Regions from separate parts of the Neobacillus sp. 114 genome, predicted to be linked through region 2. Evidence: riboswitches for the same ligand, from Rfam matches in the RefSeq annotation. Region 2 holds a riboswitch; the other holds the start of a gene.
What was found. A riboswitch is a leader RNA that binds a small molecule or an ion and turns the genes downstream of it on or off. The one in region 2 is predicted to bind FMN.

Region 1 (4,199 bases), 2.0 Mb from region 2:
TCATATTTTTTGCTGTCAGCCATTTTTTTAGCGATTAATGGAATCTCAAATGCGCCTGGAACCCACGCGACATCCACATCAGCCTCATTCACTCCATGGCGCTTTAAAGCATCCTGTGCGCCAGACAATAATTTGCTTGTAATAAATTCATTAAAACGTCCAACTACGATTCCGACTTTCAGTCCTGTACCAACTAAGTTTCCTTCAAAAATATGTCCCATTTCTATTCCTCCGTATTTTTAATAATGAAGCAGATGACCTAATTTATCATGTTTGGTTTTTAAATAGCTTTCGTTTTCGGGTCTCATTTCCATTTGCAGCGGTACCCGCTCGACGACTTCCAGGTCATAGCCCTTGAGGCCCTTAATTTTACGCGGATTATTCGTTAATAACATCATTTTTCTGATGCCAAGATCTCTTAAAATTTGTGCACCAATTCCGTAATCCCTTAAATCAGGCTTAAAGCCAAGTTTTTCATTTGCTTCTACCGTATCGTAGCCTTGTTCCTGAAGCTGATAGGCCTTCATTTTGTTAAGGAGGCCAATGCCTCTGCCTTCCTGGCGCATATACAACAGCACACCATTGCCGGCTTGTTCAATCTGCATCAGGGCGGCGTGGAGCTGCGGACCGCAGTCACAGCGGTAAGATCCAAAAACATCACCCGTTAAGCATTCCGAATGAACCCTGACCAGAATTGGCTTTTCCGGGTCAATTTCACCTTTAATGAGAGCAACATGCTCTTTGTCGTCTACCATATTTGAATACCCGATTGCTTTAAAATCGCCATATTCAGTCGGCAGCTTGATTTCAACTTCCCGCTTTACCAATTTATCCTTCTGATTTCGATATTCAATCAGATCTTTGATCGTAATCATTTTCAGGCCCAGCTTATCGGCGATTTTTCTAAGCTGCGGTACCCGGGCCATCGTCCCGTCTTCATTCATGATTTCACAAATGACGCCAGCTGGCTTGGCTCCAGATAGTTTTGCAAGATCTACTGCTGCTTCTGTGTGACCTGTTCTTCTAAGGACGCCGCCTTTTTTAGCAATAAGCGGAAAAACATGACCAGGTCGTTTAAAATCGGCAGCTTTTGACTGAGGGTTAATTAAATTCATGATTGTCGCGGACCGTTCAAAGGCCGAAATACCCGTTGTAGCATTTTTATGATCAATGCTGACTGTAAAAGCAGTCCCATGCGGGTCGGTATTGTTAGCTACCATCGGCATTAAATCCAGTTTTTTTGCTAATTCTTCCTCAATCGGAACACAGACAAGGCCTCTCCCATGCGTTACCATCAAATTGATAACCTCAGGAGTCGTTTTTTCAGCAAGCGCTATGAAATCTCCTTCATTTTCCCTGTCCTCATCGTCGCAAACAATGATAACCTTCCCTTGTTTCAATTCTTCGATTGCTTCTTCAATCCTGTCAAACATGCTGTATCACTCCTTTGTTCAGTTTTTTCATGCAATATTATAAAAATCCATTCGCTTCTAAAAATTGGGCCGTAATACCTGATTGGCCTTTAGGCTTCTGATTGTTCGAAAAATTATTCATAAAATGAGCGACATATTTGCCAATCATATCGCATTCTAAATTTACAATCTCACCCTGTCCTTTGATACCGACCACGGTTTCCGACATCGTATGGGGAATCAACGATAATGTAAACGAGTTTTCGGTCACTCCAAATACCGTTAAGCTTGTCCCATCCACTGTTATAGAGCCTTTATAAATGATGTATTTCAATATTTCCGGCTCGGCCTCAATTTCATAATACACAGCATTTTCAAGCGCATTTTTGCTTTTAATAACCCCGGTGCCATCGATATGCCCCGAAACAATATGACCGCCAAACCTTCCCCCGGCCGCCATTGCTCTCTCAAGATTTACTTTTGAGCCGCGCTTTAACGAATTTAAACTAGAGGCTTTAACCGTTTCCGGCATGACGTCGACCGTAAAGCGGGTTCCCGTAAAGGAGGTGACAGTTAAGCAAACCCCATTGACAGCAATACTGTCTCCAAGATGAACATCGGCAAGGATTTTTTTCGCTTCAATCGTCATCACAAATGAATTACCAGTCCGCTGTATAGCCGAAATTGTACCAATCTCTTCAATAATTCCGGTAAACATCCTTCTTTCTCCCTTCATTAGGTTTCCAGGGATAAAATATTCTTCTAAAAAGCAAAAAGACCCTGAGGTAACAACCTACAGGGCCTGTTTAAAGACAATAGAAAATTAAGGCTTAAAAAAGGCTAAATTTCTCCAATTTTAATCCTGCTATTTCCCTTCTCCCATCCAGACTTTAACTGTCGGCTCCGGAATTTCACCAGATCCACCGCTTAACAAAATTGTTAACCGGGTCACGGACTAAGAAGCATTCGCTTCATCACCGCCGGTAAGGACTTTCACCTTGCCCCGAAGGAATTACTGTTAAATTATTTTAATATTATTATACAGAAGTGCATCTGTAAAGGAAACCGTACTGCTTCATAAAAAATAAATGAGCTTTATTTATACACCATAACTGGCAAATAAATTTCAAAATGAAGATCACCGCTGGCATTTAGCGCTTTGTGCTCTTCCTTATAGATCTCTAAACTTAGTGCTTGATGATCTTGCTCATAGCCATATTCTTTCATCCACGTAAACAAAAGGTTATATGTATTTTCTACCTCTTCGGGTTTTCCTTTATGGGTTGTCACCACATAATTTTTACTTGGAATCGTAAAGCCAACCATTCCTTCCGGGATATCTGTAATTTTTTCAACGGGTGCTGTAACGTAATAGGTAAACTCCGTTTCCCGGCTATGAAACGGGGCAATTAGAACCGGTTCCTCTGTCTTAAAGGAAATTTCCTCTAAGCGTTGTTCAAATTCTGTAAATAGCTTGGGTATAGTGCTAGTTTGCGAATAACTTCCATTCCATGAAATTCCAACTACTCTCATTTCATTTTTTTCTACTACTTGAATATCCATGTTAACCCCCCTTTTTTCTATCTTATTTCTAATATTCTCACAATATCCTTAAATTCCTGCCAAAAAAATTCGACTTTTTCAAAAATTATTATTTTAAAAAAATCAAAAATGCAGCCAAAATGGTGGCTACACTTTATTTCTAAATGTTGGAATTAATTTCAAAAATATTCCACAAGAACTTCTTGAAATTTATCTCTTAGGTAGTTTGTTTAATAGAATACTCTCCCATCGGCTCCAGGGGATAAGATTTTTAATGAGGATAGCCGTTTTCACACCCTTACCAATAGGAAAACGTAGTGCTGGTTTTTGCATTTTGGCTATTACTGCGATTTTTTGGGCTACCTCCCGTGGGTCGCCAAACTTTTCTTCTCCGGATAGAATGTAATTTTCCATACCTTCCATTAGCCGGTAGTACGGTGAGTCGGGTTGGGAGCGGGTAAGTTGTTTTCCTGAAGACCAAATACTGGTCCTGTACGAACCAGGCTCTACCAAGATTACATCCACGCCAAATGGCTTCATTTCCAGGCGAAGGCATTCACTCCAGCCTTCGAGGGCGTGCTTTGATGCCACATATGGTGACATTCCTGGAAAGGCGACAACGCCACTGATGCTGCTAAGGTTAATGATTTTTCCATGGCGCTGCTGTCGCATATATGGCAAGATGGCTTTTGTAACTGCCATCACGCCAAAAACGTTTGTTTCAAATTGTTTGCGGTATTCCTCCATCGGGAGCTCCTCGACAAACCCGGCAGCAGCGTAGCCGGCGTTGTTGACGAGTACATCGATACGGCCTCGAGTTTCCGTTAGTTTGGCGAGTTGGTTGATTGAATCTTGTGAGGTAACGTCTAGTTGGTGGATGTATATTTTATCTTCAATGTTTTCTTTCTTGGCTTCTGAAAGAAGTCCGCCGCTTTTATCGGGATTCCTCATCGTCGCTATAACATGAAAACCCGACCGAGCAAGTTCCAGAGTGGTTAAAAGGCCGAATCCGCTTGAGGATCCTGTCACAATGGCAATTGGTTCGTTCATGTTAATCTCCTCCTTAAATAAAAGTGTAACAAAATTTTGACAAATCTCTGCAAAATCCAGCAGGAAATTTTCATCTTTTTTAGAAAAATTAACGGGAAATTAAAAAGGAGTGATGAAATTGATAATAAAACCACGCTTTATTCCACTGATTATTCTCATTTTGGAGGCACTACTAAGGCGTCTTCGAAAAACCCA
Region 2 (4,199 bases):
GAATCCAGTTAAACGGAAGACAATCATAGACGGATCAATTCCCTTCCCATCTTCGAAGCATTCATTCAATTCTTCATATAATTTTTCGCCAATTTCGTTTCTTAAGAGATGGCTTTCTTTTAGAACAGCTTTAACCCAGAACAGAACCTTCTTATTTTTTTGAATCGGTATATAGCTTGATTCCTGATTAATGAGGTTAGATACTACCTGCACTAATAAAGAGAGCCGTTCCCAAAATATGGTGGTCACATGGTGATAACGCCAGCCATTGAGAAAGATTGGAATACCGATATTTTTCAAGCGCTGCTCACCTGAAGAACTGAGCAGGTATTTTTGCTCACCTTGCTCAATGATCCACCCGTTATCCCTCATACAATGAATGATCTCTTCAAAGGAGTCTCTTGCCAGCGGTTCAAGTACTCCAAATAATCTTTTTAACGAATATAAATGAATATCCTGAATGGTTTGCGACGATTTCTTTCCTTTTAAAATGTGGTAAACAGAATAAATAGTTCTTTCGTTATTAATTTTTTTCAAACAATAAAGAATAACTGATTCTACCCATTCCATTTTAGACTCACCACTTATCCTAATTCGACAAAAACAGTTAAATTTTATTATATTTTAACATGAAACAGGTATTGTGTTGTCCAAAAATGTGGAAGTTTAAGAAATAATGGGACTAAAGGTACCAAAATCAAATTTCTATTGAAAAGTTATTCATACAGCTTTACAATAGATATGTGAATTGTATTTTCCATCACAAACGGAAAATAAGTAAGAATATTACTTGTTATTTTACTGGGAGGTTTTTTTCATGGCAAAGTACACAATTGTTGACAAGGAAACTTGCATCGCGTGTGGCGCATGCGGCGCTGCTGCACCAGATATCTATGATTACGATGATGAAGGTATCGCATTCGTAACACTTGACGATAACGAAGGTATCGTTGAAATTCCAGATGTTTTAATCGATGACATGATGGACGCTTTCGAAGGCTGCCCAACTGATTCTATTAAAGTTGCTGATGAGCCATTCGACGGTAACCCAACTAAATTTGAATAATCTTTGACTGAAGATATTCTTAAGCTGCTACCCCCCGCCTACTATAAGCCGGGGGGTTATTTTTTTCGATAAAAAACAGAGGCCCTGGTTTTGCGGCCTCTGTTCGTTTTAAGCATTTTTTACTGAAAATTTATTTAGCCATGCTTGCATCCGAATAAATAGAAGCATGAAAATGATCGACATCATTACGCCCTTTAAGATATTAAAAGGCAAAATCGCAGGTACGACGAGGTTCCGCATATCCGGGAAACCCATTAAGGCCGTATAGGCAGGTAAAATGATAAAGTAGTTGGCGATGCTCATCACAACAGCCATGATAATAGTTCCAGCTACTAGGGCAAGTGTCATTCCCTTTTTTGATTTCAATTTATTATACACATAGTAAGTCGGCAGAATAAACACAATCCCAGCTGCGAAATTGGCAAGGTGGCCAACAGGAATGCCTGTCGGGCTCCCTGTTGCAAAATAATTTAGCATATTCTTAAACAATTCTACTAAAATTCCTGCCACTGGTCCGAAAATCAGCGCAGCAATCAAAGCAGGAATATCACTAAAGTCCACAAACAAAAAATTAGGGAACATCGGCAGCGGAAAGTTTAAAAACATTAATAAATATGCGATGCTGCTCAGCATCCCGATTGAAACCATTGCTCTTACCTTTGTGTTCTTCATTTTCTTCATCTTCCTCTCTCCTTTTTGATCCATCACGTTAGGAAGAGAGATTCAGCTTTTATAGGCACTCAAAATAAAACTCCCTCAAGATTGAAGCTTGAGGGAGTAAATTTAGGTATGCTTAATAAACATTCGATCCGTGGAAATTTTTCGAATGCCTGCAGAACCTCCATCTTCTCCCATCCAGACTATACTGTCGGCTTTGGAATCACACCAAATCCTGCCTAATAAGGCTCGCGGGCTGAAGAGTTATACTCTAATACCGCCGATCGGGAATTTCACCCTGCCCCGAAGATAGATCGTTATAAAATTATAAGTTTATTATACTGAAAATCAGTCACTTTGTTAAGTTAAAGATTTTTTCCGGTCTTTAAATATTTATAAAAATACCCGCAGCAATAGGCTGCGGGGTAAAAAGTTTTTATTTACTGGACAATCAAGATTTGCTTAGGCTTAATTACATCTGTGTTAAGGTTGTTGATTTCTTTTAATCTGGCCACTGTCAAATTAAACTTTTGGGCAATGGAGGACAAGTTGTCACCATTTATTACAATATATTGGTTTACAAGCGGCGGCCCACTGGGTTCAGGAATATTTTGCGGACGGCTACTTACCTCCAAAACATCCTTGCCACTGGCTGCAATTCCGCCCTGAACCGCTTCGCCAACATCAGCATCTCCTAATAGCAGTTCCGGATTAATGGCAAATTTTTTGTCATATCTCCATTCTAATTGGTGTGATTCAAAATGAAGATGGGTGCCGGTAGCCTGACCGGTCCTTCCCATTGTTCCGATGGTCTCCCCCCGCTTAACCATTTGACCAGGCACAACGGCCCGTTTGCTTAAGTGGGCATAAACCGTAACGAAATTGCTTGGGTGCTTGATAAATACAACCTGACCATATGTATTGGAATAATAAGACTTAATCACAGCCCCATCTTCAACTGCCAAGACCGGGGTGCCATATGTTCCGGCGATATCGATTCCTTTATGCTTGCCCTGTCTTGTCCCATATGTATCAGAAATAACGCCATCTGCCGGCCAAATCCATCTCTCCTTCTCCGTTTTTGCCTCTGGCAATCCGGCAGCTTCCGAGTGTCTCCCTCCAAGAAACAACAAACCTACACAAATCGCCATTATAATGGCAATAAAAAACCTCTTTATATAGTCACGCATTTCACTATTAATCCTCCTTACATCTTGTCCATACCACACCATATGTTCTTATACTCGCGTTTAGAACATATGGTGTGGCATCGGACGGCCTGACCATATTTGTTATAATTTGGAGTCTATTGCTATTTTATGCATAAAAAAATCAACCGTTTTTTGGTTGATTTTTTTATCATTTCTCGATTGTCCGAAGATTTGGGGCAGCTGGCACCTTGATTTCTTTTGTTAAATCAAACGGGCCAATATTTGCTGCTGGAGGATTGCTCACAACCACTTTTTCAAATCCGAATTCTTTTGCTGTTAAAAGGATGGCCTCCATCGACCAGACGGCCAACCGTTCATCTTCTAAACTGGCATCTTTCGCAAAAGTGATAGTTAACGTGTTATCATTTGCTGATACATCCTGAATTGCCAAATTCGGCAACAAAGATCTTTGTAATTGATATTCCTCTATCCCTGACTTCATCGCATCGATTGCAGCCTTAATATCCTTATATGATTCGAGTGTTGGCACCAAGAACGGAACATCACTGCCATTAGAATAGTAAAAGAGGTAAGCATGTTTTTTCACATCAGTGATGGTCAATTTTTCATAAAAGTCATTGCTTAGTTCGATTCCAGGTTCGCCATTTGTGGTGAACTTAATCGTTTTGACGCTGCTATTGGAAGAAATATCATTTTTTAATGCACCGAGAAAAATTTGTTCCGTTGCAGTCCCTTGGCGGTATGGATGGTCTGAAGGTACATCGACAATAACAGTTTCATTAGCATTATCATAATGCAATGTTGCCTGGAGCGGATAAAATTCACTTAGGCCCCATTCCGATTCGTTTAGGTTTGCCATATGTTCATTATATAAGGTAAGCCAGTCTTTTCCTTCGGTATTTTTGACTATAGTTGATACTGGTACCAGATTTTGAGCTTGATTATCGGGCACCCAATAGGTCAACACGACGCCGCCTTTTATTTCATCATCATAAACAGCTGTTTTCCCAGCATAATCGTTTTGCCCTTCGGCTTTCTTTAATGTTGAGTATTTATCCGCCTGTGATTCCTGATTGGCCATACCGCTCGCATCGCTATTATCTTTGGCAATTTTCGCTTCTTTTGTTGACTCTTGTTTGGCATTGTTGATTGAATAGTGATTCGTATCCATAAACTTAGGAGCCAAAATAAAAAATAAAAATAGTGCCGCTGCAGCGGCAATACCCGGCAGGATCCAGGAAACAGTTTTCCGTTTTTTACGTGAAAGGTTTTGGTAAATGTCACGAGGATGGCGATAGTCTTTT

Region 1: linked by a shared signal. The riboswitch ahead of ribE (riboflavin synthase) and the one ahead of QNN06_RS22880 (ECF transporter S component) in region 2 are both predicted to bind FMN.

Annotation. Positions count from the first base shown of each region.
Region 1 covers NZ_CP126144.1:2,641,691-2,645,889, reverse strand. Annotated here, with positions in the region: gene ribH (6,7-dimethyl-8-ribityllumazine synthase) at 1-221, opposite strand, end outside; gene QNN06_RS12995 (bifunctional 3,4-dihydroxy-2-butanone-4-phosphate synthase/GTP cyclohydrolase II) at 240-1,433, opposite strand; gene ribE (riboflavin synthase) at 1,471-2,130, opposite strand; FMN riboswitch at 2,280-2,427, opposite strand; gene QNN06_RS12985 (GyrI-like domain-containing protein) at 2,508-2,975, opposite strand; gene QNN06_RS12980 (oxidoreductase) at 3,165-4,004, opposite strand; gene QNN06_RS12975 (nuclease-related domain-containing protein) at 4,123-4,199, shown strand, end outside.
Region 2 covers NZ_CP126144.1:4,680,492-4,684,690, forward strand. Annotated here, with positions in the region: gene QNN06_RS22870 (YpbB family protein) at 1-570, opposite strand, end outside; gene QNN06_RS22875 (ferredoxin) at 818-1,066, shown strand; gene QNN06_RS22880 (ECF transporter S component) at 1,175-1,738, opposite strand; FMN riboswitch at 1,906-2,038, opposite strand; gene QNN06_RS22885 (peptidoglycan DD-metalloendopeptidase family protein) at 2,164-2,913, opposite strand; gene QNN06_RS22890 (negative regulator of sigma-X activity) at 3,083-4,199, opposite strand, start outside.